3 regions of the Chitinophaga horti genome follow, and region 1 is predicted to be linked to each of the others. Evidence: riboswitches for the same ligand, from Rfam matches in the RefSeq annotation. Region 1 holds a riboswitch; each other region holds the start of a gene.
The links. Region 1 has a riboswitch for cobalamin ahead of MKQ68_RS15700 (ribonucleoside-diphosphate reductase small subunit). Riboswitches for the same ligand answer to the same signal wherever they lie in the genome.

Region 1 (10,614 bases):
CAATGTTTTAGTGCGCGGTGGCCGGCTTCACCGCCAGTACCCGCAATCTTTTGTAATCGGCCGTCCACTTGCCGTTGTTGAAATGCGTCGGTTCCATCAGCCGCTGCGTTTCTTCCAGGATGGCGTTGCGCTCAGTCGCTTCAATGCCTTCGAAGAAGTGTGACCCGAACATGTCGAGCCAGCGGATAATGCCATTCTCATTGTCTTTGAGCGTGGTTTCGCGATCGAAATAATGCACCCGGTTCACCCGGAAGCCCGCATTTTCAAGAACAGTGGTGTATTCGGCTACAGAAGGAAAATACCAGAATGGTTTATACACCTTTCCGTATTTGGCCATGGCTTGTTCCAGTGCTTTGAGAATGCCTGACACATTGTCCTTCCCTCCCATTTCCAGCACCAGCCTGCCGCCGGGCTTTAAGTGTTTATATAACTGCCCCGCCGCCTTCTCTTTCTCGCGCACCCAATGCAGGGTGGCGTTAGAAAAAATGGCGTCGAAACGTTCTTCCAGTTCGAAAGTCGCGATATCAGCCGTTTCAAAATCCATCGCAGGATAATGCGCCTTCGCACTTTTGATCATGCTGGCCGACAGGTCGATTCCTTTTACAGAAGCGCCGGAAGCGGCGATTTCGGCCGTCAGTTCGCCCGTGCCGCAGCCGGCATCCAGTATACGTTCGGCTTCGAGGGGCTGCAACCACGAAAGCAGGTCGCTGCCGTATTGGAATACGAAGCTGTGTTGTTCCTTATATAAACCAGCGTCCCAGGTGCTCATGGTAATTGTTTTAGATCATTTCCCTTACATCGGATACAATGCCTGTAATGGCTGCCGCCGCCGCAGTGAGCGGGCTGGCGAGAAAGGTGCGGGCATTCGGGCCCTGCCTGCCTTCAAAGTTCCTGTTGGAAGTGGAGATGCAGTATTTACCGGCAGGTATTTTGTCTTCGTTCATACCCAGACAGGCAGAACAGCCCGGCTGACGAAGATGGAAACCCGCTTCTTCAAATATTTTATCGATCCCCTCTTCGATCGCCTGCGCTTCTACTTGTTTAGAACCCGGTACGATCCATACGGTTACATCGTCGGCTTTCTTTTTTCCTTTTACGAAGTCGGCCACGAGGCGCAGGTCTTCGATGCGGGAGTTGGTGCAGCTGCCGATGAATACGTAGTCCACTTTTTTGCCGAGCAGCCTGCCGCCTGGCTCCAGGCCCATATAGGCCAGTGATTTGGAGAAAGAAGGTTTTTCGCTGTCTTCGATTTCGTTCAGTGCAGGAATGTGCTGGGTAACGCCCATGCCCATACCGGGATTGGTACCGTAGGTCACCTGCGGCTCAATATCTTCTGCTTTAAACGTCAGCACCTCATCGAACTCCGCGTCTACATCGGTAAACAGCGTTTTCCAGTAATCGAGGGCAGCATCCCAGGCAGCGCCTTGCGGAGCGAATTCGCGGCCTTTGATGTAATCGAAAGTAACATGGTCCGGGGCGATCAGACCACCGCGGGCACCCATTTCGATGCTCATGTTACAGATCGTCATACGGCCTTCCATGCTCAGGCTACGGATCGCCTCACCGGCGTATTCCACGAAGTAGCCGGTAGCGCCGGAAGCAGATATCCTGGAAATGATATAAAGGATGATGTCTTTGGAGAGTACGCCGTTCTTCAGCTGACCGGTCACCTCGATCTTCATACGCTTCGGCTTGTACTGCAAAATGCACTGGGTAGCCAATACCTGCTCTACTTCCGAGGTACCAATGCCGAAGGCGATGGCGCCAAAAGCTCCGTGGGTAGACGTGTGGCTGTCGCCGCAAACGATGGTCATGCCTGGGAGGGTAATACCCAGTTCGGGACCAATCACGTGTACGATGCCCTGGTAGCGGTGGCCCAAACCATACAGTTCTACGCCAAACTCCGCTGTATTTTTAGTCAGCATTTCCACCTGGTGGCGGCTCAATGCTTCTTTAATCGGCAAATGCTGATCGATGGTAGGTACGTTGTGGTCGGCGGTAGCCCTGGTTTTGTTCGGACGAAACACCGGGATGTTGCGTTTCCTTAGTCCGTCAAATGCCTGGGGGCTGGTAACTTCATGTATAAAATGGGTGTTGATGTAAACGGCGTCGGGATGCCCTTCCTTGCTCTTCACAACGTGGCTGTCCCAAATCTTGTCAAATAGTGTTTTTCCCATCCGTAATAAACTTTTGTTTTGTTGCGTTCCTTATTTTTGTGTTCGCCTCTGATTTTATACCTTCAAATCTAACGGCTGAACACTAAAAGGCTATGGCTAAATTTGCGTCTTTTACGATCCGCAAAGCAGGTTAAATTCACCTAAATTATTGAAAAACAGTACGATATAACCATAAATCAACGATGCCCAACAGTATTAACGATGCGCTTTTCATATTAATAAAAACCTTAACAAAAGCTGAAAAGCGGAATTTTCAGCTGGCTTTTAATAAAAACAACGATAAAGAGGACGTGCTTTTTATCCAGCTGTTCAACGTAATGGACAGGATGAAGGAGTACGATGAGGAGGTGATCCTGAAAAAAGTACCCGACATCAAGAAACAGCAGCTGTCCAACGTTAAAGCCCATCTGTATAAACACCTGCTCACCACCCTGCGGCTGCTTTACAAGCAAAAGGACCCGCTGATAGAGCTGCGGGAACAGCTGGACTATGCCCGTGTACTGTACAACAAAGGCCTTTACACCCAGAGCCTGAAACTGTTGGCTAAGGCCAAGACTAGTGCCCGGGAGCAGGAGGAAGTGATGCTTTGCTATGAAATTATCGAATTTGAGAAGCTGATCGAATCGCGGCACATCACCCGCAGCCTGGAGAACCGGGCGGAAGAGTTAAGTGTGGAATCGCAGGACATCAATGCCCACCTGAATCATGTGAGTAAGTTATCCACCCTCAGCCTGCGGATGTATGGCCTGTACCTGAAACTGGGTCATGCGCGGGACGAGAAGGATGTGCTGATGATGAAAAGTTTCTTCGAGACGAACCTGCCCGGCAGGCAGTTGCCGAATATGAGTTTTTATGAGAAGATCTACATGTACCAGGCACATTGCTGGTACTACTACATATTACAGGACTTTGCCATGTACTACCGGTATACCCAGAAGTGGGTTGATCTTTTCACCGAGTACCCATCCCTGTTAAAAACCGACCAGGACATGTACGTGAAGGCGATGCACAACCTGCTGACCGCCCACTTTTACACCATGAACCATGGGAAATTTGCAGAGGCGCTGGCAGCATTTGAGTCGTACATCGACGAACACCAGGACAGCTTTAACGAAAACACCCGCACCTCCTCCTTCGTGTACCGCTATACCTCACGGTTGAACCGCCACTTCCTGGAGGGTACCTTCACCGAGGGATTGGCGATGGTGCCCGAGCTGGAAACGCAGATCGCCGAGCATCAGCTGACCGTTGACCAGCACCGCGTGCTCGTTTTTTATTATAAGATCGCCTGTTTGTATTTCGGCAGTGGGGATAACAACAACGCCATTGTTTACCTGAATAAGATCATTCATTTAAGGATAGGCAATTTGCGGGCTGACATCCAGTGTTTCGCGCGTATCCTTCACCTGATCGCCCACTACGAGCTGGAAAATTACAGCCTGGTGGAATACCTCATCAAGTCTGTTTATCACTTCATTGCGAAAAACAAAGACTTAAGCAGTGTGATGGAAGAAATATTAAAGTTTTTGCGCAAGAATATGTATGCGCACCCCAAAGCGTTGAGCGAAGCGTTTAAAGATCTGAAGCAAAAGCTGGTAACCATCTCCCAGAACCCATATGAAAAACGTTCGTTCCTTTACCTGGATATTATTTCCTGGCTGGAGAGTAAAATCGAGGGAATCCCGGTACAGGACATCATCCGCAGGAAATTCATCAACAAGGAAAAAAGAATATAAAAGTGTAAAACGCTGATGATCAGCCACAGATTTGATCACTAATTTTCGTGTATACAACTCCACACTTTTTGATAAAAAAACATGTGTATTGCATGTTAAAAAAAGTGCCAGAAAACGTCTTTCGTTCACCACAGGGAGTCTTATAAAAAGTACGATTGTTTTTCCACACCTGTTAGCAACTTTTGGGATTAACCCATGTAGCACTTCTTACATTTGCAACAGTTCTTGACATTGTTGTTTTGGTTTATGCCGACCACTTCGGCATGATTAATAGGGAATCGTGTGAGATTCACGAGCAGACGCGCTACTGTGATTCCCCGGCCCGTGCAGTAAACGGTTCAGATTTACTTCCACTCCCCCTTGCCACTGTGTAGAACACGGGAAGGCCGGAAGTAAATGGGAAAGCCAGGAAACCTGCCAAACCAACAGATTTGTCAAAGCCTTCGCGTAATAAGGTATTGGCGAAAGTAACCTCCACCGGTGACTGCCGGAAAAGTTATCTGCCGTCGTATCGACTTAGTTATCGCACATTACAGACCATATAAAACACTGATTGATGAACAATGAGAATGAAATCCTTTTAAAGGAGAACAAGGACAGGTTTGTGCTGCTACCAATTAATTATCCCAAAGTGTGGGAAATGTATAAAAGGCATGAAGCCAGCTTTTGGACGGCCGAGGAAATTGACCTCAGCGGCGACCTGAAAGACTGGGCGGCTCTTAACGATGGTGAGCGCCACTTCATCAGCCACGTACTGGCTTTCTTTGCTGCGAGCGACGGGATTGTGAACGAGAACCTGGCAGTAAACTTCATGAGCGAAGTACAAATTCCGGAAGCACGTTGCTTCTACGGTTTCCAGATCATGATGGAAAACATCCACTCTGAAACCTATGCCCTGCTGATCGATACTTATGTAAAGGATCCGGTAGAAAAAGATCGCCTGTTCCACGCTATTGAAACCGTTCCTGCCGTTAAAAAGAAAGCAGAATGGGCATTGCGCTGGATCGAGAATGGCACTTTTGCAGAAAGACTGGTAGCCTTTGCTGCCGTAGAAGGTATCTTCTTCAGCGGTTCCTTCTGCTCTATTTTCTGGTTGAAAAAACGCGGCCTCATGCCAGGCCTGACCTTCTCCAACGAGTTGATCAGCCGCGACGAAGGTCTGCATTGCGAATTTGCCTGCCTGCTCTTTAGCATGCTGGAAGGTAAGATCAGCGAAAAACAGATCCAGGAAATCATTGGCGACGCTGTTGCAATCGAAAAAGAATTTATCACAGAAGCACTGCCGGTTGCACTGATCGGTATGAACGCAGAACTGATGAAACAATATATCGAGTTCGTAGCCGACAGGTGGCTGAGCGAACTGGGCGCCGCTAAAATGTTTAACACCGCGAATCCGTTCGACTTCATGGAAATGATTTCCCTGCAGGGTAAAACGAATTTCTTCGAAAAACGTGTAGGCGATTATCAGAAAGCGGGTGTAATGGGCGGCAAAGATTCCCAGACATTCAGCCTTGACGAAGACTTCTAGGACATATATCACCGGATACATCAAACAAGACTACTATTAACCACCCAATAAATTCGAGCAAATGTTTGTTATAAAAAGAGACGGTAAAAAAGAGACCGTAAAATTTGACAAAATCACTGCACGCGTAGAGAAGCTTTGCTACGGCCTGGCGCCGGAGTACGTTGATTCTATCGACGTGGCAAAGAAAGTGATCCAGGGTTTATACGATGGCGTAACCACCAGTGAACTCGACAACCTTGCTGCTGAAACAGCTGCATCGCTCACCACCAAACACCCAGACTATGCACTGCTGGCTTCCCGCATCGCGGTGAGCAACCTGCATAAAAATACCATCAAGTCATTCTCGAAGACGGTAAAAAATCTTTACGAATACCTTGATCCTAAAACCGGTAAATCTGCCGCACTCATCGCGGACGACGTATACGAAATCATCAGGAAGAATGCGGAGATCCTCGACTCCACGATCATTTATGACCGTGACTTCGGTTTCGATTACTTCGGTTTTAAAACACTGGAGCGCTCTTACCTGTTGAAAATTGATGGCAAGATCGCAGAACGCCCGCAGCACATGTTTATGCGTGTAGCCGTTGGTATTCACAAAGAGGATATCGAATCTGCCATCAAAACTTATCACCTGATGAGCGAGCGCTGGTTCACACACGCCACGCCTACTCTCTTCAACGCAGGTACACCTAAACCACAAATGTCATCCTGCTTCCTGCTCACCATGCAGGGCGACAGCATCGATGGTATTTACGATACGCTGAAACAAACTGCTAAGATCTCCCAGAGCGCTGGCGGTATTGGTCTCAGCATCCACAACATCCGCGCTACCGGTTCCTACATCAGCGGCACTAACGGTACCTCTAACGGAATCATCCCAATGCTGCGTGTATTTAACGATACCGCGCGTTATGTAGACCAGGGCGGTGGCAAACGTAAAGGCGCTTTCGCCATCTACCTCGAGCCATGGCATGCAGACGTATTCGAGTTCCTCGACCTGCGTAAAAACCATGGTAAAGAAGAGATGCGCGCCCGCGACTTGTTCTACGCCCTGTGGGTATCTGACCTGTTCATGAAACGTGTTGAGCAAAATGGCGACTGGAGCCTGTTCTGCCCACACGAAGCACCAGGACTGGCAGAATGCTGGGGTGAAGAGTTTGAAGCACTGTACGAGCAGTACGAAAAAGAAGGCCGTGCCCGCAAAACTGTGAAAGCACAAGACCTCTGGTTCGCTATCCTCGATGCACAGATCGAAACCGGTACACCTTACCTGTTGTATAAAGATTCTGCCAACCGCAAATCAAACCAGCAGAACCTCGGTACCATCAAGAGTTCCAACCTGTGTACAGAGATCATCGAGTACACTGCGCCGGATGAAGTAGCCGTATGCAACCTGGCATCCCTCGCGCTGCCACGCTTCGTGATCGACGGTAAATTCGATCACCAGAAGTTGTACGACGTTACTTACCAGGCTACCCTGAACCTGAACAAGATCATCGACAATAACTACTACCCGGTTGAAGAAGCACGCCGCTCTAACCTCCGCCACCGTCCGATCGGTTTGGGCGTTCAAGGTCTGGCAGATGCGTTCATCCTCATGCGTTATCCGTTTGAAAGCGAAGAAGCGCGTAAGCTGAACAGCGAGATCTTCGAAACCATCTATTTTGCCGCGATGACCGCTTCTAAGGATCTGGCAGCACAGGATGGTCACTACGAAAGCTACCCTGGCTCTCCTATTTCGAAAGGCATTATGCAGTTCGATATGTGGGGTGTAACACCAAGCCCACGTTGGGATTGGAAAGAACTGAAAGCGGAAGTAGCAAAAGTAGGTGTTCGTAACTCGTTGCTGGTAGCGCCGATGCCAACCGCATCTACCTCCCAGATCCTCGGTAACAACGAGTGCTTCGAGCCGTATACTTCTAACATCTACACCCGTCGTGTATTGAGCGGCGAGTTCGTGATCGTGAACAAACACCTGCTGAAAGACCTGGTAGACCTCGGCCTGTGGGATAATGATATGAAAAACCAGATCATTGCACACAACGGTTCTATCCAGAAGATCGAGCAGATCCCTTCACAACTGAAAGAGCTGTACAAAACTGTTTGGGAAATCAAACAACGTACGATCATCGATATGGCGGCCGACCGCGGCGCGTACATCTGCCAGAGCCAGTCACTGAACCTGTTCGTAGATACGCCTTCTGCAGCTAAACTGACCTCCATGCACTTCTACGCCTGGAAACAAGGTCTGAAAACAGGTATGTACTACCTGCGTACACAGGCAGCTACACAAGCGGTACAGTTCACCGTGGAAAAACAAGGCGGCCAGCAAATGCAGCCTGTTATTCAGCAAGGCGGCACCGAAACCGAAGAACTGGAAGTTCCGGTTGGCGCAGTTTGCACTATGGAAGAAGGTTGCGTAACTTGCAGCGCTTAATTTGCGATAACTATTCCCACTATAAAGAAGGCTGCCCGCAAAGGCGGCCTTCTTCTTTTTGTCCGATCATGTAAATAAATCGCATTAATACCCGAAAGCTTTTATATTAGCCAGCGACTACTCTAAACTCATTTACATGAAGTATATTAAACTGGCTATGGCCGCTATCATGGCGGGCGCCGGCGTTACTGCCGTGCTATCCTGGAAAACAGAAAAACCTGCCCCTCGCCCCAATATCATTCTCATTATGGCCGACGACCTCGGCTACTCCGACCTGGGCTGCTATGGTGGCGAAATACAAACACCCAACCTCGATTACCTCGCAAATAACGGCATCCGGTACACGCAGTTTTATAATACCTCGCGCTGCTGCCCTACCCGCGCTTCGTTGCTGACGGGTTTATACAACCACCAGGCAGGCATCGGCAAGATGTCTGAAAACGACAATACGCCTGGTTATAACGGCTACATCACTCCCAACACGGTTACTCTAGCGGAAGTACTTAAAACCGCCGGATACCGCACTGCAATGACCGGCAAATGGCATGTATCCAATACCGTTGTACAACCAACCCCGAAAGCGCAACTCGATTGGCTGAACCACCATACTTCCCACGAGTTGTTTTCTCCCATCGAACAATATCCGACGAGCCGCGGGTTCGACAAATACTTTGGCACCATCTGGGGCGTGATCGACTTCTTTGATCCGTTCGCCATGGTGAGCGGCACAAAACCGATTACTACCGTACCGGCCAATTATTACCATACAGATGCGATCAATGACACAGCTGTGGCGTATATTAAGGAGTACACGACCGCCAAAGAACCTTTCTTCCTATACATTGCCCATAACGCGCCACACTGGCCGTTACAAGCGTTGCCGGAAGACATCGCGAAATATAAAAACACCTATAAAGGCGGATGGGATGCCATTCGCAAAGCACGCTATGAAAAGATGGCGAAACTAGGATTGATCGACACTAACACCACTAAACTCTCTCGCCGCTGGAAAGACGACCTTTCGTGGGAAAACAATCCTGACAAAACCTGGGATGCCGAAGCCATGGCCGTACACGCCGCTATGGTCGATCGTATGGACCAGGGCATTGGTCGAATTATAGAAACCCTGCGGCAATCCGGCCAGCTGGATAACACCGTCATACTATTCCTTTCAGACAATGGCGCCAGTGCCGAAAACTGCGCCGCCTATGGCCCAGGCTTCGACCGCCCCAGCGAAACGCGTGATGGCCGTAAAATCGTGTACGCTACGAAGAAAGAAGCCATGCCCGGTCCGCAAACTACCTACAGCTCACTGGGGCAGCGCTGGTCGAACGTGGTGAACACCCCGTACGAATACTGGAAAGCTGAATCGTATGAAGGTGGCGTGCGTACGCCACTTATCGCCTTCTGGCCCAAAGGCATGAAAGCAAAGAAAGGCAGTTACAGCAACCAGGTAGGACATGTGATGGATTTTATGGCGACGTTCACGGAACTGGCGGGTGCGAAGTACCCGGCGGCCTATGAAGGCAGGACAATTACTCCAACCGAGGGCATAAGCCTCACGCCATCGTTTTACGGGAAGCGCTCTGCAGGGCATAAAACATTGTTTAACGAGCATTTCGGTGCCCGCTTCGCCCGCCAGGGCGACTGGAAGCTGGTGAGCCTGAGCAACGACACCACCTGGCATTTGTACAACCTCTCTGCCGACAAAACCGAAATGCACGACCTCGCCGGGAAACACCCGGAGAAAGTGCAGGAACTAGCCGGGTTATGGCGTGAGTGGGCACTGACGCACCAGGTGCTGCCAAAGCCGGGGCGTAAATAATGTTAAAATAGTATCATTCACCCAATTTATCCATGATATAACACACTTACGGCAAACCGCATCCACCGTAGATCCTACCAGGATCCTTGCTACATCCTTGCTAAGTTGTTGCTAACACCCTGCTGAAACAGGGTGTTTTTAGCAAGGATACAGCAAGGATGTAGCAGGGATGTAGCAAGGATGCGGGCAGCCTCTGGAAGGAAAAATGATACTATTTGCTCAAAAGAGAGACTGGCGCTGAAGGGTGTGACACAACGGCGGCTGCATAGCGGGTTGAAGCTCGTTACAAAATGTATCTTTGTCGCGTGATTTACAGGACTATACGTAAGGAAGACAACGAGCACCTGGCCGTCATCATACGGGCCGGCATTGCGGAATTTGACGTACCCACAGAGGGTACTGCCTACACCGACCCCACCACCGATGATCTTTTTACATTGTTTCAGGCGCCGGGTTCCGCGTATACCGTGGCAGAAGAGCATGGCCTCATTCTGGGCGGATGCGGCGTTTACCCGACCGCTGGTTTGCCAGGTGGCTACGCGGAACTGGTACGTTTCTTTTTAGCGGCTGAAGCGCGCGGAAAAGGCATCGGGCGTTTGTTAATGGAGCGTACTTTTGACATGGCCCGTGAGCTCGGGTATACACACCTTTATATCGAATCGTTTCCTGAAATGAAGAAGGCAGTAGGGATGTACGAAAAAGCGGGCTTTAATTACCTGGATAAGGCGTTGGGTAACTCGGGGCATTATGCGTGTAATGTGTGGATGGTGAAGGCGTTATAGCCGCGAAAGCAAGTGGAGAAATAGATTTTCCCGTTACTAAATAAATTAGTAACTAGCGTTAAATGATTTCCCCATGAAAAAAAAGGTTTCGGTCAGCGATAGTGGAATACAATCGTCAGGATTGCC
Region 2 (10,614 bases), 1.0 Mb from region 1:
CAGCTGGTTGTTGCTGTAATAGAAAGCAGTCATGTATGGGGCTGAGTTTTTAGCGATATTTCCGCCCAAACCATACGAGCCGCGCAGTTTCAGGAAGGAAACGAAACCGGGTGTAAAGAAGTTTTCCCGGTAGATGTTCCAGCCAAGCCCCACCGACCATAACGGTTTGCGTTGATAACGGGCGTCGGTACCCCAGAGGTTCGACCGATCCCAGCGAAGACTACCGCTCACCAGGTACTTATCGTCGTACGAATAACCTGCATTACCGTAAAACGACACAAAACGGTTGATTGTTTCCTGGTCGTAGCCAAGGTCCCGGGCAGAGAAACTGCCATTAAAGAACAGGCCTTGCGCTCTCGCGAGGTCAGCGGCATTCACGAGATCGTAACTCAGCACGTCCGGATCATAGTTGTATTGTGTTTGCTCGTTAAATTCCAGCTTAGCGTGGCGAGTTTCCGAACCAAAGATGGCAGTCAGGTTATGTTTACCGAAACTACGGTCGATGTTCAATTGCTGGCGGAAAGTATATGCGCTGCTTTGCCTTGAATTACGGTTGTAAATGTGGCCATAGGGCAGTTTATAAAAGAACCCTTCAGCGGCCGTATAACCTGCAAAACTGTTTACGCGATTGCGCACGTAGTAGCTGTTTTTATCGTAGAGGCGACTAAAGCGCTGGTTATTATTTTCATACTGAAAAGATGACTGGTAACTGATCCAATCTGCAAACCGAACTTCCAGCCGCGCAACACTGCGACTGTTAAACGACTTATTATGCCCGATATTACGACTGATCTCATCCAGCGGTGTTACATTGGCACTGTACAAACCATACTGGTCGATGATCGACAGATCATTTACGCTTAAGCGCGAGCTGGCCAGGGAGGTGAAATGTGAGCCATCGGCATTCACCAATCTGTCATATGGCATCACCGTATATCCCGGCGACAGCGCATTAAATGCTTGTTCACGGCTATCACCGGCAAGCAGGTAGGTGCCCACTTCGAGATCGAGCCATTTGGTAAGGTGGGCGGTGTTGCGGATATTGATGCCGAGGTTCCGGTCGCTGGCATAACGATCTTCCAGCGCATCGTCGCGGTAAGTAGCCGAGGCGTAGAATGCGTTTTTTTCCCCCGCGCTGGCAATACTTACGTTATGTTGCTGCAGGAAAGTGTTACGTTTGGCATAACGCGCCATATCATCATAGTAATTGTAACCACCGGCGGCCAGTGACGCCAGTTTCGCATCCAGCTGTTGTTGCGTGATGTTGCCTGCATAAAAATCGAAGTATGCATTGGCGCCCTGGTTGATGTATGCTTTATTGTCCAGCATCGATTGTGCGTACGACGCGGCATCCGGCCCCTGTAAGCCAGGATTACCTGCGGCCCATTCTTTTTCCAGCTCCACCAGGTCGGCCGCATTTGCCCTGTTACCGGTGTAAAAATTATACGGCTGAAACGTGAACGTACTCGAAGCATTTACCTGCGGACGTCCCTTCTTTGCTTTTTTGGTAACGATCACGATCACACCGTTAGCCGCGCGGGCACCGTAAATCGACGCAGCAGCGGCATCTTTCAGCACTGTTATTTTTTCTATATCCTCCAGGTTAAGGCCTGGCAAGGCTTCTGTAATATCACCAAACGAATTGAGCGAAGTGTTTTCCACGGGCAAACCGTCTACCACGTATAAAGGCGACGTGACCCCGTTCATGGAAGTAGTGCCGCGGATGAGACCATTGTTGTAACCGGCCACACGCCCTTCCAGCAGGGAGTTGAGATTGCTGAGCCGCTGCTGTTGCAGTACTCCCGCAGTAACCGTAGCGAATGCACCCGTAGCACGCTCCTTACTTAGCGTTTGATACCCGGTGGCGTAACTGTTGATCACCACCGCTTCCAGCGAATCGGTAAGCTGTTCCATCACTACTTCAAAACTGATGGCAGCCGGTTCGTTAGTCAATGTTTTAACGCCCGCAACCGCACTCCCGTTCAACAAGCGCGACAAACTGATCTCTCTCGACTTGAATCCCAGCGAGGATACCTGTAACACCGCGTTCTCACTCACCCGCTCCAGCGTAAACATGCCATTGGCATTGGTGGAGGCGCCGGTGGTGAGTCCGCGCAGGCGCACCGAGGCGCCGGGTAAAGGTTCACGATCGTTCGTAAAAACAATACCCGACACCTTCAGTTCGCGGGGTTGCTGTGGCGCAGTAATTGCTTCCACAGGCTTCTCTGAAAGAAAAATGGTTTGTACCGATATGCGGTACTTTAATGGTTGGTTTTTGAGCACTTCGTCGAGGAACGCCGGCAACGGCATATCGCGGGCATCAATGGTTACAGGCGGCCTGTTTTTCAACAGACTTTTGTTATACATCACTACGAAGCCGGCCTGTTTTTTTATGGCAGAAAACACCTTTTCGAGCGGCACCTCCTTTCCTGAGAAGGTAATACGTTGTGAGGCGACTTTGGCTGATACGTGCATGCACAGCACGAGTAAAAGAAAACTGGTTAATCTCATGATCCGCAGCATTTGATGGAGAGGGCGCTGCGTTCCGGCAGATGCGCCGGTATTGCTGCCTGCCCCAGGTAACAGGTACAATGCCCGGCCAGGAGCGTGCGTACGCCACCGCCCTCCAATAACACATTTTTGCATAAATTGCAGTGGTTTTGGTTGAAAAATGTTGTGAGATACAATTTTATACCTGACCCTTATTACACCGGAAGTGACGCCAATCACTTCCGGCTTTTACAGGCCGGTTTACGTCTAAAGTTGTGTTATTACGGTAATATCACCAGCCTCCTGCCAGCTTCCATCCTGAATTTGATCTTTAATTCTTCCAATCCGATAAGTACGCCCGACAAAGGTTCATTGCGGCTCATTTCACCGCCGAGGGTAATGTCAGGCACTTTTCCTTCATATACGATATCGAGGTCGTACCAGCGCGCCAATTCGCGCATCACATCCTCTAATTTCCTGTCCTCAAAATTGAACAAGCCGTTCTTCCAGGCCATCACAGCGTCTACGTGCGCGTTTTGCACCACCTGCAACTGCCCATTACCCAGGTTCGCCTGCTGGCCGGGCCGCAGCACGACCGGTTCGTCATTGCCTGTAACGCTTACCTTGCCATCCAGCAAAGTGGTGCTGGCGATCTTCTCATCCAGGTAGGCTTTTATGTTAAAGCGGGTGCCTAATACTTTTATTTCCGAGGATTGATTTACCTGCACGGTAAATGGTTGCGCATCATTCTTCGCCACTTCGAAATAGGCCTCGCCTGAAACTTCCACGCGGCGTTCTGCGCCTGTAAAAGCAACGGGGAATTTGATCATAGTTGCTGAGTTGAGCCAAACCCTGGTACCGTCTGGCAGCAGTAGCGAAAACTGGCGGCCGCGCGGGGTGTTAACGGTATTGAAACGGACTGCATCCGCTTTACCAGATTGCTCATCGTAGGCCAGCTGCCCTTTCAGTAAACGAATACGGCTACCACCCTGTCGCGCCACTTCTCCGTCGGGCAAACTGTCGAGCAACACTTGTTCGCCGTTATCGAGGGTGAGTATGGCGCCTTCCCTGCCGGGCAACACGTCTTGTATGGTAGTGACGGCCAAATCAGGGGCGGCTTTTTGCGCGGGCTTTAACCAGATATAGGTAGCAGTGCCACCAAGCAACAATATAGCTGCCGCAGCCCAGCCCCATCGCCGCATAAAATGCACCCGGTGTACCGGTGCTACCGGCCGTGGCACAGGTATACGCTCCAGTTCACTGAGCTGTGCCGACAGCCAGTCGTTATCGGCAAAAGCATCCGCCAACTGCCGGTTCGCGGGATGTTCGTCCATCCACAACGACAGCTGTTGCTCCTCTTCGGGCGTAATGCTGCCATCCAGCTTCTTCAGGAGCCACCGCTCCAGCCTATCTATGCGATGTTGGTCCATACAGGTAAAGATGCCGGCCAAAATGACGAGCCTCCATGTATACCACAAGGAAGCTGGCGTTTTAACCAAAGGATCTGAAAAATAATTTTAGAAAGTCTTAAGCAGGAGTAATAATGCGAAGAACCCTTTATCCGACAGGCGGAAGCGCAACAGCTTCAGGGCGCGGGACTTCTGGTTCAGCACCGTTTGAGGAGAAATGCCTAACTGTTCGGCCACTGCCGCGGTAGACATCTTCTTTATAAATAGTAGTTTAAAAACGTTCCCACACTGTTCCGGCAGCCGGTCGATCTCATTAAACACCTCTGCCAGCACCCTGGATTTCAGCATTTCCAAGTCGGCCTTTTCTTCCCCTTCGGGAGACAGGTACAACAGTTCCTGGTGAGAAAGCTCGTGCCGGTCGCGTGCTTTCAGGTAGTTGAAGCAGCTGTTACGCACGCTTACATACAGAAATGACTTGATATCTGATAAGTTATCGAAGTCGGTCCGTTTGTTAAACAGTTTGATCATGCTTTCCTGTGCGATATCTTCCGCCTCTCCCTCGTGTTCAATGATCTGCCGGGCGAAGTATACCAGGCCACGATAGTACTTCTCATACAATGCAGCCGTGCCGGCCCCGGTACCTTCCCTGAAAAGCCGGATCAATTCGATTTCACTATACGGTTGATTGGTCTGCAAAACGTGCGCTGGATTACTTTGGCTGGCAAGCTATAAATAATGCGGGAGAAAACTCAATATTTTTACCTACTTTCACGCCGCAATTGGTTTTTAACGGTGCGTTCAGCCCGTTAAAATTAATAGGGAATCAGGTGCAAATCCTGAGCAGACCCGCTACTGTAAGTTCTGTTGAACACTTCGACATCCTCATTGCCACTGTTTTTGGTATACTAAGAACGGGAAGGCCGTCGAAAGTGAGAACAAGCCAGGAGACCTGCCACTGCAGATAGATTAAAGCCTTCGCGGATGAGGCTTTAATACATGAAACTGAAATGATTTCAGCTGTTTATTGTCGTATCCCATCCAGCCACCTGCTGGGAAATTAACTATTGATGTATATATCAGTTACATCAAAAGCGTTGCTATTAGCGCTTTTGACATCTATTTGTATCAACCTGTACGGGCAGTCTGTCCCGAAGGATACTGCTGCCGTAAAAACGCTTCGTGGAGTTACGATCTACACATCTTCCTATAAAGAAATTATTCCCGCGCAACAACTGCATGGCGAACAGCTTAAAAGCCTGAACAGCTTCTCCGTTGCCGATGCCATCCGGTACTTTGCCGGTGTGCAGGTAAAGGATTACGGCGGTATTGGCGGCCTTAAAACCGTAGATATGCGCAGTATGGGCACCAACCATATGGGCGTGTTTTACGATGGCATACAATTAGGCAATGCGCAAAACGGGCAGATCGACCTGGGCAAGTTCTCGATGGACAATATCGAATCGATCTCCGTGTATAATGGCCAGAAGAGTGAGATCTTTCAACCCGCCAGGGATTATGGATCGTCGGGTACCATCTATCTTCGCAGCCGCAAGCCAGTATTCGATTCTGCACAAAGCACGCACATTAAAGGCGTGTATAAAACCGGCTCGTTCGACCTGGTAAACCCTTCGCTGTTATTCGAGCAAAAGATCACCAGCAACGTGAACGCTTCGTTCAGCGGGGAGTATATAAAGTCATCGGGGCGGTACCCCTTCCGCTACAAACGCGTATTTCATGATTCCAAAGACGTAGCCTGGGACACCACTGCCATCCGGCAGAACGGCGATATTGAAGGCTTGCGCCTCGAGAGCGGCCTGTATGGCAACATTAGCCGCGGCTTCTGGAGTGCTAAAGCATACTTCTATAACGCTGAAAGAGGTATACCCGGCGCCATCGTGAACAACGTCTGGAAACGCTCGCAGCGCCAGTGGGACCGCAACCTCTTCCTGCAGGGATCTTTTCAGAAGAATGTGCTGCCGAAGTACGACATCCAGGTCAACGCCAAGTACGCCAACGATTACATGCGTTACCTGAACCCCGATACGACTTTGATGTACCTGGACAACAACTTCCGGCAGCAGGAATGGTACGCATCCGTGGCGAACAAATACAGCATCACGAAAAAGATCGACATCAACCTTTCTACCGATTTCCAGTATAACACCCTTAGCTCTAACCTAGACGGCTTCGTATTTCCCGAGCGGTTTACGTCCCTGGTCGCACTGGCCGGTGCGGCGGAACTGGGTAAAGTAAAGATGCAGGCCAGTGTGTTAGGCACCTTTATACATGAACGAATTAACCGTGGCAACACCTCCGCCGGTGATGGAGCGGTAGCAGCGCCCGCCAAAAGAGAACTGACGCCTGCGGTGTTCTTCTCCTACAAGCCGTTTACGAAAGCTGACTTCAACATCCGGGCCTTTTATAAAAACATCTTCCGGATGCCGACTTTCAATGACCTCTATTACACCGACATAGGCAACATCGCGCTGGAACCGGAGTACACACATCAATACAACCTTGGGGCCACCTACCAAAAGAGTCTTAAAAACGGCCTGCTGCGCGAATGGAAACTGCAGGCCGACGGCTACTTCAATAAAGTGACCAACAAGATCGTCGCCGTACCAAAGGGCAGCGGCATGTACCGTTGGATGATGATGAACATCGGCACCGTGGAGATCAAAGGTGCGGACGTGGTATCGGATCAGGCCTTCGCGCTGGGGACCGACCTGGTACTGAATGTAAGACTGGCCTACACGTACCAGGTAGCGCAGGACTTTACCCGGCGTAAAAACCCGGAGCTGGAAAAGATCACCTACGGCGGCCAGATCCCCTACATTCCCTGGCATAGCGGCTCGGTGATAACCAGCATCCTGTTCCGCGACTGGCGACTAAACTACAGCTACATCTATGTGGGCGAACGCTATCACAACTCGGCGAATATACCCGAGAACTACGAGCAGCCGTGGTATACGAGCGACCTGTCCGCCTCAAAAGAAATCAAGCTAAAAAAGTTTCGCTTGAAAGTATCGGGGGAATTGAATAATGTGTTTAACCAGGATTACGAAGTCGTACTGAACTACCCGATGCCGAAACGCAATTACAAAATCATTTTATCCGTTGAGTTATGAGAATATACCCGATACTATTCCTCCTCCTGGTATCGCTTACCTGCTGCAGGAAGGACGTGGAAGTATTCATCAATGAGGACACTAACCTGGATTCTACCGCCAACAACGGTTTCGCGGGCTTCTACCTGCTGAACGAGGGCAACATGGGCAGCAACAAAAGCACCCTCGATTACTTCGATTACACCACCGGCAAATACCAGCGCAACATCTACGCGGTATACAATCCCACCGTACCCAAAGAACTGGGCGATGTGGGCAACGACATCGCTATTTACGGCGGCCGCCTGTATGCCGTAATCAACGCCTCCAACAAAGTAGAAGTGATGGATGCCCGTACGGCCAAACGCATCGGGCAGATAGAGATTCCCAACTGCCGTTACATTAAGTTCGATAAAGGCTTCGCGTATGTAACGTCTTACGCCGGGCCTATCGAGATCAACCCCAACTATACGCAGAAGGGCTATGTAGCGAAGGTAGATACCGCCACCCTGGCCATTGCAGATGAATGTATGGTAGGCTACCAGCCCGACAACCTGGAGATTACAGGCGGTAAGATTTACGTCGCCAACTCCGGCGGCTACATGGGCGCGGGCAGCACCGAAAAGTATGAACGTACGGTATCTGTAATCGATCTGGCCACGTTCAAAGAAGAGAAACGCATCGATGTAGCGTATAACCTGCATCACATTAAAGCAGATAAACGTGGTGACCTTTGGGTTACATCGCGGGGCGATTATAAACAACTCCCCTCCCGTTTGTACTTCATTGACAAAGTGCAGCAAAAAGTGACCGACACTTTACCTATAGCGGCGAGTAATTATTACCTGGACGGCGATTCGCTGTACATCTACAGCACCGAGTGGAGTTACATCACTTACTCCAACGTGATCAGCTACGCCATCGTTAATACCCAAACCCGCGAGGTAGTGAGCCGTTCCTTTATTACCGATGGAACTGTCGACGAAATTGAAGTACCCTACGGCATTATGGTACACCCCGTTACCAAAGATATTTATGTAACAGACGCAGGCAACTATGTGTCGCCGGGCATACTGTATTGTTTTTCGAAGGATGGTAAAAAGAAATGGAGCGTTCGCACCGGTGATATACCAGCCCATTTTGTGTTATTGCCTAAATCATAAACCAAATAAAAATTAATGAAACATTTCATTCTTGTGCTGCTCGCGGGCGCCATCTTTCTTGCTTCCGCCTGTAGGAAAGAACAGTACCTGCCGCCCACCATTATCGGGGTCGAAGCCGATACGACCATCCTGAACATCGGTGATAAGATCGTACTGGCGCCCGACATCACCAACCTGAAAGGCAACAAGTACGCCTGGCTGGTGAACGGCAAAGAAGTAGCATCCGGTCAAACCTTTTATACGTTCGAAGCTACCGACTCCGGCCATTTCGCGGTGACGTTCCGCATCAACAACAAAGGCGGTAATGATGAACAGGTTTTTCCTGTTTATGTAGAAAAGCCCATCAGCATTACTTTGGCTGATCAACTGGCGGTATCGATGTGTAATGTGCTCGAAATTAAACCAACGATCGCCGGTCCGGACCGCGACGACTACAGTTATGTATGGAAAGTCGGCGACTCTGTTATCAGCAAAACCCGCGACCTGAACTTTATAGCGCCTGATCCGGGCACGTACACGCTCACATTGAGTGCTACCGCCGGTAAACAATCGACCACGATCAGCCGCCCTATCACCGTGAAAGCGGAAACGTATGTGAAGAATGCTTACACGCTGCTCGAGTACCTGCCTGCACCCGCAAAAGGACAAAACTGGTCGGTGATCGGGTACCCGGACTCCTGGAAGTATGGTGTAGAATTTCCGCTGGCTTACAACGACTACCTGGCTAAATCCAGCGAGCTGCGTAAAACAACCTTCAGCGCCGGCCTGGTGCTTGGGTCCTGGGGCGGTTCCGCCACGTTTAAGTTTGATCATACGGTAGTAAATGCTGCCGGTAAACCAGACATCGAAGTAACGGCCATCTATTCCCGCCTGGACGTTCCGGGTGTATATGTTGCTTACGACCGCAACAAAAACGGCAAGCCGGATGCAGACGAATGGTACGAAATCAAAAATGATGATTACGGCATCGATGACCTTCCGGACTACCAGATTACCTATACTTACGACAGGCTCGAAACAGATGGCAGAAGAATCTATCACTACTTCGACTGGAAAGACAACCAGGAAACCGTGGTAGAGGGCGAGGTACAATATGCAAAGGTCATTACCTCTTCCATGACTACAGGCAATGTGATGTCTACCAAAGGCTTCTTCCCCGGCTATTACATGCCGGACACCGCGACGAAGAAAATGGTCGTGATGGACGGATGGGCCAGTTCTTTCACCCGTAAAGGCAAACGTATCAGCAGGAACGTATCGGGTGCAGTGCAGTTCCAGCAGAAATTAAACATTGACATTGATATGGCCGTAAATGCCAAAGGCGAATTCGTGACCTTACCGGGCATCGACTTTATCAAAGTGCAGAAAGTAGTATATCCATTTCAGCTGGATACTGGCTTAGGCATCGTGAAAGACTGGAACATGGAGGAAGGCAGGCTTACACAATTATTCGGCATACTGGACAAACATCTTAAAAACTAAAAGCCTGGCAATACTGAAGACGTGGCAGTAAACTTATAGTACGTACTGCCCCGCTTTTAAAACACTCATCAATCTGATAAAATGAATACTTCATACAAACTACTTGCATATTTAACTGGTATTTCACTGTTCGTCGCTTCCTGCGGAAAAAAGACGCCGAACTTCCGGAACCTGCGCCAGCTATTGCCGGACTTGAAACGGAATATTACGTAGTGGTAAAAGAAACCGTACAACTCAAACCTACCATCGAAAACAGGATTGACTCCCTCGTTTGGTTATTAGATGGTAAACGCGTGGCCAACGCCCTGGAATACACCTTTCAGGCGCCGGCAGATCCTGCATCCTATAGCCTGATCGTGAGCGCCTATAACAAAGGCAACATTGCGCAAAAAGCAGTTCAGATCACCACCGGCAAATACATTAACTGGAGCGTGGTGTCCAACTCGATCCTGAAATTGCAGGCGTCCTCCAAGTTTGCCGGTAAAACGGATGTGAAATGGGAAGTCGTATCAGCCCCGACCGAAAAGTACCGCCTGTCCGCTTCTACATCCGATACCGCGATGTTTGCCAGCGTGGACCGTGGTAGCTTTAAACTGACGGTGAGTTCCGGCAGTTTGGTAGATACGCTGCTCATCACCGTACGACAACCAGATGCATCGCCTTCTCCTTACATCTGGAAAGTGTATGATTACCTGCCCGCTCCCGGCCAGTTCGTAAATGAAATACCTGCCTACAAGGCCGGTGACACCTACGAAACGATGATAGCGAAAGCAGAAAAAGAATTAGTTGGTGAAGATGCGAGTACCGTTACCTTAGGCGGCTGGGGCGGATACGTCGTGTTCGGCTTTGACCATACCATTGTAAACATTTCCGGCAGACGTGACTTCCGCGTACATGGCAATGCCTTTGGCGCCAGCGCCAATCCGCGCCCCAATGCTCCCTTCGGCGGCAGCTGCGAACCTG
Region 3 (10,614 bases), 2.8 Mb from region 1:
CTGGCGTTCGGGGTCAGTTACGATCACCAGTTTGTTGTCCCGGAGCAGCGCCTGGGCAAAATCCCACCTCAGGTGCCAGTTTTGATCCGCAGCGAGCTTGTCCAGCTCCTGTACATCACTGCCCAGTTTCAGGTTGCGATGGTAATAGGAAATGAAAATGTCCCAGCTCATGAGCGGGGCATTAAACCTTGGGCTGGATTGTTTAGCTGTTGTTTTCATAAAAAGGCCGCACTGCAATTTAGCAATGCGGCCGGATATTTAGATGGTTACTTGTTGTTTTACCACTTCCCTCGCCTTGGCAGCAGCCTGCACCATGTTGATGAGGGCGGCTTTGGTTTCAGGCCACTTGCGGGTTTTAAGTCCGCAGTCGGGGTTTACCCACACGTTTTGTATCGGCAACAACTGCGCCGCTTTTTCCAGCAATGCGGCCATCTCTTCCACACCCGGTACGCGGGGCGAGTGAATGTCGTACACACCAGGCCCGATCTCGTTCGGGTAGCGGAAGCCGGCAAAGGCATCCAATAGTTCCATCTGCGAACGCGACGTTTCGATCGTGATCACATCGGCATCCATTGCGGCAATGTGTTCGATGATGTCGTTAAAGTCGCTGTAACACATGTGCGTGTGCACCTGCGTATCATCCTTCACACCACTGGCCGATATACGGAACGCTTTCACGGCCCAGTCGAGATACGTTGGCTGGTCCTGTTTCCGCAACGGCAACCCTTCGCGAATCGCAGGCTCGTCTATCTGTATGATATGAATGCCCGCCTTTTCCAGCGCCACCACTTCATCGCGGATAGCCAGTGCAATCTGGAACGTGGTTTCGGAACGTGGCTGATCGTCGCGCACAAAAGACCATTGCAGGATCGTTACCGGCCCCGTGAGCATGCCCTTCATCGGTTTGCTTGTTTGCTCCTGCGCAAAGCGGCTCCAGCGCACGGTCATGTCGGCCGTACGGCTTACATCGCCGTATATCACCGGCGGCTTCACACAACGGCTGCCGTAACTTTGTACCCACCCGTTTTTAGTGAACAGGAAGCCGTTCAGCAGTTCGCCGAAGTATTCCACCATGTCGTTCCGCTCAAACTCGCCATGCACGAGTACGTCCAGCCCGATCTCTTCCTGCACGCGGATCACGTTGATGGTGGCTTTTTCTATTTCCGCATCGTATTCCGCAGTGGAGAGTTCACCTTTCTTCAGGCGCGCACGCAACTGGCGGATGTCGTCTGTTTGCGGGAAGGAACCGATCGTCGTAGTCGGGAACAGCGGCAGTTTAAAGCGCTGTTTTTGTAACTCCTGCCGTACGCGGAACTCGCTCGCGCGTTGATCATCTTTAGGGCCGATGGCGGCTGTCCTGGCTTTTACGGCTGCCTGGTGAATGAGCGGAGACGTGCTGCGTGCTGCAATGGCGGCCTGGTTAGGGGCGAGCAGTTCGGTGGCGCCGTGCGCGATGGCGTGCAGTTCCTTTACCTCCTGCAGCTTCTGTTTGGCGAAGGCCATCCAGTTTTTGATTCCTGGTTGTATCGCCGTTTCTGCCTCCAGGTCGAAGGGGGTGTGGAGTAACGAGCAGCTCGGCGCGATCATTACCCGATCGGTACCAATAGCGGCTACCGCTTGTTGAATGAGTGCGAGTGATGCATCGTAATTGTTTTTCCAGATGTTACGGCCATCTACCACGCCCAGTGAAAGCGTGAGCTGTGGAGGTAGTAGTGGGAGCGCGGCTGCCAGCTGTTGCGGTGCCCGTACCAGGTCGAGGTGCAGGGCACATACAGGCAGGTTTACCGCCAGTGGCAGGTTTTCGCGCAGGTCACCGAAGTAAGTGGCGACGAGCAGCTTTAATCCTTTGCAGGCCTTGCGGATCTCTTTGTAAGCCCACTCGTAAGCCTGGCGGTCTTTGTCGGCGAGGTCCATGGCCAGGAAGGGCTCGTCCAGCTGCACCCATTCGGCGCCGAGCGACTGCAAACGTTGCAGGGCTTCGATGTACACGGGTACAAGTTTGCGGATCAGGTCAATACGCTGGAAGCCGGCTTCTTTTTCCTTGCCCAGCAGGAGGTACGACACAGGGCCGATCAATACCGGTTTAGGCACGCGGCCTAACGCGTGTTTGGCGCCGCTGAACTCCGCGAACAGCTTTTGGGAAAAGAGGCGAAATTCCTGTTTGGCCGTGAACTCCGGCACAATGTAATGGTAGTTCGTATCGAACCACTTGGTCATTTCCATGGCCTTTACGTCCAGCCCGTTTTGCTGGTAACCCCGCGCCATGGCGAAGTACAGGTCAAGCTCCGTGTTGCCTTTTACGTCTGTAACCACGGCCGCATAGCGCTGCGGGATATTACCCACGAGCAGGCTGGCGTCGAGCACCTGGTCATAAAAGCTGAAGTCGTTGCAGGGAATGAGGTCGATGCCCGCGGCCTGCTGAAGGTTCCAGTGTTCTTCCTGGAGCAGTCGGGCGGTTTGGATCAGTTCACCGGCAGTGATCTTTTGCTGCCAGTATTGTTCACAGGCTTTTTTCAGTTGCCTGTTGGCCCCCACACGCGGGTAGCCGAGGTTGTTCTTGAGCATACGCATAAAACATTTAAACATTATGAAATAATGTTCCTTCAGTTTTCGGTATGCTTTCGGAAGTGAGATAGGGGACACAGGTTTCCCTGTCAGGCACAAAATGGCATGGCCTGTGCTTGGGAAATTGGGTCCTGACTATGCTTCATTGCGCGAAAGCATTGGTCTTGAACAGTAGGGCAAGTATCCTGGCTTGTAACGTTATTGCCGTCCTTCTCATGCCTTATGGAATGGCACAATGGAACTTGTTTCAGGCAACAACTCAGGTATGTTACTTACAGTTGCGCGACAGCCCGTGATTTACACACGGTTCCTTATTAAAAGCGGCTTTCACCGCTTACCTCACTGTGGAAGAGAAAATTAAAGAACTAAGGCAACAAAGATAGCACTACGCGCCATCAATTCCAAAGGCATATATGGCTAAAAAATAAATATCGAAAGCAGCGAAGGTTTTTAAAAGCATTATCGTCCAATACATAATAACAAACGAACACCAACAAATTTTATGCGGCAGATAACGGCGATCATCGTTTTTACCTTACTGGCACTGGGCGCACAGGCGCAGGACCTCATACTGAAGGGCACTTTTAAGAACAAGGCCGGCGAGGCCCCGGTACGCGGCGCTACGGTGCGGGTTACCTCTCCCCAGGACTCCACTTATAAATTTAACGCGGTAACCGACAGAAACGGTTCTTTCGAAATAAAAGGCATGAAGCCGCAGCTCGTATTACTTACCGTTACGTCTATCGGGTTCAGCGAGTACAGCAAGGCATTCATGCTGGAGCCAGCCTCGGCTGATATGGGTGTGCAATACATGATAGAGGGCGCCCGCGACCTGAAGGCTGTAACCGTGAAAGGCCAGGTACCACCAGCACAGCAAAAGGGTGATACCACACAGTATAATGCAGCGGCTTTTAAAACTAATCCGGATGCATCGGGCGAAGACCTGGTGACCAAGATGCCGGGCATTACGGTAGAAAACGGTACGGTAAAGGCACATGGCGAAAATGTACGTAAGGTGTTGCTGGACGGTAAGGAGTATTTCGGGGAAGATGCAACACTTGCCCTGCGTAACCTGCCGGCAGAAGTGATCAGCAAAATTGAGGTGTTCGATAAACTGAGCGACCAGGCACAGTTCACCGGATTCGACGACGGTAACTCTATGAAAACGATCAACATCGTCACCAATGGCAGCATGCGGGCTTCGCAGTTCGGTAAGGTGTTTGCCGGTTACGGTACGGATGATCGTTACAGCGCAGGTGGTAACCTCAACATCTTCAACGGCGACCGCCGTATTTCCATTATCGGGATGGCTAACAACATCAACCAGCAGAACTTCTCTATGCAAGACATTCTCGGCGTTACCGGTGGTGGCGGCGGATTTGGTGGTGGCCGCGGCGGCGGTGGTCGTGGCGGCGGTGGCGGTCGTGGTGGCTTTGGCGGCGGCGGCGCAGGCGGCTGGGGTGGCGGCAATGCCGGCAACTTTATGGTGGGTAACTCCAGCGGTAACAACAAAACCAACTCCTTCGGCATCAACTTTACCGATAACTGGGGCAAGAAGTTGCAGGTGACGGGCAGCTACTTCTTCAACAACAGCATCAACGAAAACCTGACCAACACCGACAGGCAAACGATCCTGAGTGCAGACACCTCTACCTACTATAAAGAAACGGCACAAAGCAACAGCAAAAACTACAACCATCGCATCAACCTGCGACTGGAATATAAGATCGACTCGATGAACACGTTGTTCATTACGCCGAACATCAGTTTCCAGGATAACAGCAGCAACACCTTAAATGAAGGTTCGCTCGGCTACGACCCGGTAAAGGCATACTCGCTTACTTACAACAGGCGCGCTAACGAAAACAAAGGTTTCAACTTCAACAATAATATTTTGTACCGCCATGCGTTTGCAAAACGCGGCCGTACGATTACGCTGGGTGTAACGACTGGTTTCAATAAACGTGACGGTGAAACGTATCAGCAGGTATACACTACTAATGTTTCCAACAACGTAGCACAACCGTCCGATTCCAGTGATCGTCACACACTTCCTAAGAGCGATGGCTACCAGTTGTCGGCTAATGTGTCGTACACCGAGCCAGTGGGACAAAAAGGACAGTTGCAGTTCAGCTATAACCCGTCTTACTCCAAAACGAACGCTGACCAAAGGGCTTACCTGTTCGACGATGTGGAAAGTAAATATTCGCAGTTTGACACCACGCTGTCTAACGTATATTCCAATACTTACATGACCCAGAGTGGTGGCGTTAGCTATCGTTTGGGCGATCGCGACAAGATGTTGTCTGTCGGCACCAACTATCAGTACTCAGAACTGAACGGCGACCAAACCTTCCCGATGACACCCCGTACCCGTAAAAACTTTACCAACGTGCTGCCCAATGCGATGGTGCGCTGGAAGTTCAACGACCGTAACAGCGTACGTTTGTTCTACCGCGCTAATACCACGCAGCCTTCCATCACGCAGTTGCAGGGCGTATACAATGTAAATAACCCGCTGTTCTGGACAACCGGTAACCCGGACCTGAACCAGCAGTATTCCAATACCCTCAATACCCGTTATAACTTCACTAATACCACTAACGGCTCCAGCTTTGTAGCCAACGTGTTCTTCCAGAAAACCCAGGACTATGTGGCCAACGCGACGTACGTGGTGCGCGGCCGGGATTCACTGGTGGTAAGTAACGATACGCTGAAACGCGGTTCGCAGTTAACCAAACCCGTTAACCTGGATGGTTACTGGAGCCTGAATGGTTTCCTGAACTATGGCATCCTGCTGAAGGCGCTCAAAACGAACCTGAACGTGAATGGTGGTATCAGCTACTCGCATGTACCGGGCATCATTAACCAGGTAACCAGCATGACCGATAATTATAACTACAGCGGTGGTGTGGTGCTGTCGAGCAATGTGAGTGAGTACATTGACTACACGGTATCGTACACCGGTAACTACAACGTGGTGAAGAATAGCGTGCAGCCTTCGCAGAATTATAACTACTTTTCCCATGTAGCCAGTGCGCGCCTGAACCTGCTGAGCAAAAACGGCTGGTTCCTGTCAAGTGACTTGAATAACCAGTATTACAGTGGGTTGGCCGACGGCTACAACCAATCTTACTGGCTGTGGAATGCCAGTGTGGGCAAGAAGTTCCTGAAGGAACAAAAAGGCGAGCTGCGACTGAGCGTATTTGACCTCCTGAACCAGAACCGCGCGATCAGCCGTACGGTGGATGGTAACGTGATAGAGGACGTGAGCACCATGGTGTTACGCCAGTATTTTATGCTTACATTTACTTACAAGCTGAAAAACTTCGGCAAAAGATCATAAAGCCGGCAAGCCGCTCCCGTAACGGGGGCGGCGCTGTCGCAGTAGAAAAGTTCAACTTCACTATTTGACGGGTCTGATAGAAAATCTGAAGCAGGGCGATGCAGCTGCTTTCAAAAACGTGGTGGACACCTGTAAGGACATGGTGTACAATACGGCTATTGGTATCCTTCAAAATGCACAAGATGCGGAAGATGTGACCCAGGAAGTATTTATGCAGGCTTTTGAGTCGATATCGTCGTTTAAGGGAGATGCGCAGGTAAGCACCTGGCTCTACCGTATAGCTGTTACCAAATCGTTGGACCATCTGCGTAAAAAGAACCGCAAAAAGCGCTGGGCAAAGATTACCAGCCTGTTCGGTTTAAACGACGAACCTTTGGTGGAACCTGCCGACTTTCACCACCCGGGTGTAGCGTTAGCCAATAAAGAGCGATCAGCGTTGTTGTTTGGTGCCATGGCCCGCCTGCCCGAAAATCAAAAGGCAGTATTTGTATTACATAAGCTGGAAGGGTTAAGTGCCAAAGAGATTGCGGCCGTGCTGGAAATCAGCCTGGCGTCCGTAGAGGGGCTCATGCATCGTGCGAAGGCCAACTTGCGGGAGCAGCTGGAAAAATATTACAGAAGTTGAAAATTCTGCGGAGGTTTTTCCCCGGATTGTCGTCTAATAAATATGTACCGTATGAGAAAGAGAAAAGACATTGAGCAGGAGATAGATGCCGTACTGAACAGTATGGATGGAAGTGAGCGGGCCACGCCCGGCGACTTCTTTTATACGCGTTTACAAGCCCGTATGCAGCAGGAGCGCCCCGGTTTACTGGAGCGCCTGGCCGGGTTTATGTCGCGCCCGTCAGTAGCCATTACCGGTATAGCGGTGATACTGCTGATCAACGGCGCCACGATGCTGAAACAATGGTATACCGCACCTGCCAGGCAGGACCAGGTAGCGCTGCAGGCTTTTGCAGAGGAGTATAGCCTGGGTGTGGTTACTTTTTATGAAGATGAAAAAACAGAGCCCTGATGACGATGCCAACTAAGAGCAGGATACTCGGTATCCTGGTAGTCATCCTGCTGGCCACCAATGTGGCGATGCTTGTTTTCTTCGTTTTCCTGAAGCCGCAGCCGCCGCAAAAGCAAGGCAAAGGCAGGGGCGGTTACGATGTAGCCGTGATCCTGGAAAAAGAAGTAGGCTTTAGCAAACAGCAGATGGATACGTATAATCATTTGCGTGAGCAACACTGGGAAAAAATGAAACCTTCCTTTATGGCAATGCGTACCGCGAAGGACAGTTTTTACCAGCAGTTGTACCTGGACGGGGTAGCCGATTCTGTCGTGAACCGTTATGGCGACACGATTGCATACCGGCAGAAGTCGATAGATATGCAAATTTTCCGTCACTTCCAGCAGGTGAGGGGGCTTTGTACGGACGAGCAGCGGCCACGTTTCGACTCACTGGTAAACCAGGTGATAAGGAAGATGAGCGGCCCGTACCGCCGCGACAAGGGCGAGCGGCCTGATAGTACACATTCAAATCACAAACCATAGTTTAATCCATTTTTCTAAAAACAATCAACAAGATGAAAAACAAGATCATGTTATTCCTCGGCCTGCTGATCGCCGGTTTCGTTACAACAGCCAGCGCACAAGGTCCGGGCGGCCAACGCCGCACTGCGGAAGAAAGAACTAAAATGCAGCTCGACAGAATGAAAGAGCAACTGTCACTCACGCAAGACCAGGTTACCAAATTAGACACGATTCTCCTGAACAATAACAAGGAGATGGACAAAATATTCCAGAGCGGCCAGCGTCCCGATCGCGAAACCATGCAGAAAAACAGGGAAGCGCAGAACGAGAAAATTAAAGCGGTGCTGACAGAAGAGCAGTACAAAAAATACCAGGAAGAGCAGCAGAAGATGAGAGAGCGTCGCGGTCAGGGCGGCCCTGGTGGACAAGGTAATAACTAAGCCGATAATTTATAAGCAGAAGGAAGGGCCGCTCCTGGATGGGCGGCCTTTTTTTTGTAACTTGTTAGTAATCAGCCTGGCGTATTTTATGTAAGAAGATGTACAGGCATCCAATAAATTAGTTATTTTTGTATTAATTAAACTCCGGTCGCATGAAAGGCAACAACAGTCCTTTAATGAAAGAAATCAGGTCCGATCGCCGGCTGCTCTCCATCTTTATGAAGTATGTACGTGCTTCAGAAAAAGAAAAGGAGCAGTTCGAGTTCATCCGCTATAAAAGCACCGGCGTCCTCGATATTATCGATCACCGCGGAGGGCGCGCCCGCTTATTGCCTGTAGCCAAATAACTCCGTTTCCCGAATGAACATTGCTATTGGAACCCTCTTATTATTCCTTTTGGTCATACCCGGGATATCTTTCCGCAACGCCTATTACTTTGGGCCGCTATCCAAAAAATTATCCAAATCCTCTGCTTTCGACGACTTCATCTGGGCTATTATTCCCGGTATTCTCTTTCAATTGCTGTTCGCCGGCCTGGTAAATCGTGTACAACCCTGGGGTTATACGGTTGATTTTCATAGTCTTGGCCGGATATTGTTCAACAGCCAGGAAAGTGCAAGGGAATTTGGTAAACTCGGAGGGCACATCGTTCCGATATTAAGTTATAACGCCATCCTGATCGTATTGGCGGGGATCTTCGGTTATGCGGTAAGGTTAGGCATCCGCCGTTTACATCTCGATCATTATTTTCAGTTCCTGCGATTCAGTAACCAGTGGTTTTACTTTCTGCGGGGCGAATCGACCTTATTTAAAGAAAACAGGGTGGAGGGGGAGGCCCGGCCGGAGATAGATACGTGTACCGTACAGGCGGTGGTGAAGCTGGAGGACGGGTGTTATATTTATACAGGCAACGTAGATTCGTTCGAGTTAAGCAACGCCGGCGAGCTGGATTACATCGTATTGTACGGCGCCTCCCGCAGGAAGTTCGATGAGGTGGGCGAAACGGACGATTACATCATTCCCGCCGATATCGTGATCCTCAAACATGCCGAAATTATCACCCTCAGCGTAAAAGTCGAATACTTCCGGGAGATTGAGATCGTGGAAACGGCCGAAGATGTGAATGCTTTGGATGACGTGAAAACACGTTACGAACAGGCCCAGGCCGAACTGCAGGAGGCACAGAACTGGCTGCGCGACGCTGAGGCGGAGTACGATATGAAAAAACAGGCTGCCGGGCAGGCACGGTTGAACCCCGGGGTGTTGCAACGCGCCACGGAGGCCATTACGACCCTGAGCGAAACGAATGAACAGTTGGAAGCTGCGAAGAACGCGCAACAGGCCGAAATGGAGGCAGCGAAAATATTGGAAACGGCGAATATAGCGGTTTTTGAAGCTGACCGGGCCGAGCGGCTGGCCTATGCTGATTGGATAAGGCAGGAGGCAGAAAGCAGGCAGGCACCTACTTCGATAAATAACTAAACAACACCAGCAACGTTTGCATGGCCGGTATCAGGATTTCTTTCACCTTTTGCACCCCGATGGCTTTCTGCTTTTTCACCGTAAGTGGCGATAAATCAAGATAATCTGCGATTTCTGCGTTAGACAAACCCTCAAAATAGGCCATTTCGAAGATCACCCGGCACTTTTCGGGGAGTTTTTGGGAGGCGTTCCGGACGAAACTGAGCATTTCGTCTTTACCATCGCCTTCTTCATGGTGGTGCGCTTCCGGATCGATGTCGACGCCTACACGTTCCCGCTTCATTTTACGCATATAGTCGAGCGCCGTATTCCGCACCGTCTGGTACAGATAGGCGGCCGGGTTGGCTACTTCCTTCAGGGAACCCCGTTTTTCCCAGATCTTGAAAAAGGCTTCCTGTACCAGTTGGGAAGACAAGTCTTCGTCCTCCGCAATTTTGGCGCATAGCACCACCATCTTTACAAAATGCGTCTTGTAAAAATGTTCAAAATCGGCGATGTTCTCCCAGGGGAGGCCCCGTTGTGAGTCGATATGTGCTGCAAAATCATCCATTCAGGGAATGGTATCGGAATAAATAACTGTATAGGCCCGCTATCAAATGCACTTTTACCTCTAAAATGTGGACTATTCATTTAAAGCCAAACTCGTTGGCAAGATACTCTCAATTAAGGAGTTTTCATAACACGACAAGATAGATGTGCATAAATGGTGGATGAAATGCGCATTTTAAAAGTATTTGAATTTTTTTTCGATCCGCTTACTCCTTTTTTACTTTTCGTACGTCATACCTGTAAATAATCAAAAAAATGGAGAATACCTTTTCAGCGCAACACCCGATTTGGCAAGAGTGGTTGGACCTTTACCTCCGCGGGGAGGCTGACGAAGCCACACTGGCCAATTTAAAAAGCTGGGTAGCTGCATCTGCTGAGAACGAGCGTGTTTTCCAGGCCTTTCTAAAATCTTACAAAGCGGACGTGCCTGCCTGGGCCGCCGCCATTGACACGAACCAGCACTGGAACCAGCTCCGTGCGCGGATTGCCGCTACCCCCGGCAAAACTGTCGTGATGAATGGCGCCAACGGTAAAGTACGTACCCTGCGCCTGGCCATAGCAGGAGCTGCAGCAGCTGCAGCCGCCATCTTAGCTGTATTTTTCTGGTCGGGTAAAGAGGAATACCAGACTTATGAAGCCTTCGCCGAGCCGATCTCCGTTGTGTTACCCGATAGTACGACCGCCCTCCTCAACAAGAATAGTAAACTGCGCTAC

Region 2: linked by a shared signal. The riboswitch ahead of MKQ68_RS11615 (TonB-dependent receptor) and the one ahead of MKQ68_RS15700 (ribonucleoside-diphosphate reductase small subunit) in region 1 are both predicted to bind cobalamin.
Region 3: linked by a shared signal. The riboswitch ahead of metE (5-methyltetrahydropteroyltriglutamate--homocysteine S-methyltransferase) and the one ahead of MKQ68_RS15700 (ribonucleoside-diphosphate reductase small subunit) in region 1 are both predicted to bind cobalamin.

What each region holds. Positions count from the first base shown of each region.
Region 1 is NZ_CP107006.1:3,893,343-3,903,956, forward strand. It holds gene MKQ68_RS15685 (class I SAM-dependent methyltransferase) at 8-769, opposite strand; gene leuC (3-isopropylmalate dehydratase large subunit) at 780-2,177, opposite strand; gene MKQ68_RS15695 (hypothetical protein) at 2,360-3,913, shown strand; cobalamin riboswitch at 4,137-4,349, shown strand; gene MKQ68_RS15700 (ribonucleoside-diphosphate reductase small subunit) at 4,470-5,441, shown strand; gene MKQ68_RS15705 (ribonucleoside-diphosphate reductase subunit alpha) at 5,503-7,881, shown strand; gene MKQ68_RS15710 (arylsulfatase) at 8,018-9,706, shown strand; gene MKQ68_RS15715 (GNAT family N-acetyltransferase) at 10,012-10,488, shown strand; gene MKQ68_RS15720 (ATP-binding protein) at 10,562-10,614, shown strand, end outside.
Region 2 is NZ_CP107006.1:2,874,302-2,884,915, forward strand. It holds gene MKQ68_RS11600 (SusC/RagA family TonB-linked outer membrane protein) at 1-2,511, opposite strand, end outside; gene MKQ68_RS11605 (FecR family protein) at 2,772-3,920, opposite strand; gene MKQ68_RS11610 (RNA polymerase sigma factor) at 4,008-4,595, opposite strand; cobalamin riboswitch at 4,663-4,870, shown strand; gene MKQ68_RS11615 (TonB-dependent receptor) at 5,009-7,027, shown strand; gene MKQ68_RS11620 (YncE family protein) at 7,024-8,169, shown strand; gene MKQ68_RS11625 (PKD-like domain-containing protein) at 8,185-9,651, shown strand; gene MKQ68_RS11630 (hypothetical protein) at 9,864-10,614, shown strand, end outside.
Region 3 is NZ_CP107006.1:1,082,423-1,093,036, forward strand. It holds gene MKQ68_RS04550 (PAS domain-containing protein) at 1-219, opposite strand, end outside; gene metE (5-methyltetrahydropteroyltriglutamate--homocysteine S-methyltransferase) at 259-2,565, opposite strand; cobalamin riboswitch at 2,724-2,922, opposite strand; gene MKQ68_RS04560 (TonB-dependent receptor) at 3,068-5,911, shown strand; gene MKQ68_RS04565 (RNA polymerase sigma factor) at 5,976-6,536, shown strand; gene MKQ68_RS04570 (hypothetical protein) at 6,588-6,926, shown strand; gene MKQ68_RS04575 (hypothetical protein) at 6,926-7,450, shown strand; gene MKQ68_RS04580 (DUF4890 domain-containing protein) at 7,483-7,869, shown strand; gene MKQ68_RS04585 (hypothetical protein) at 8,022-8,216, shown strand; gene MKQ68_RS04590 (hypothetical protein) at 8,230-9,351, shown strand; gene MKQ68_RS04595 (RNA polymerase sigma factor) at 9,332-9,901, opposite strand; gene MKQ68_RS04600 (FecR family protein) at 10,156-10,614, shown strand, end outside.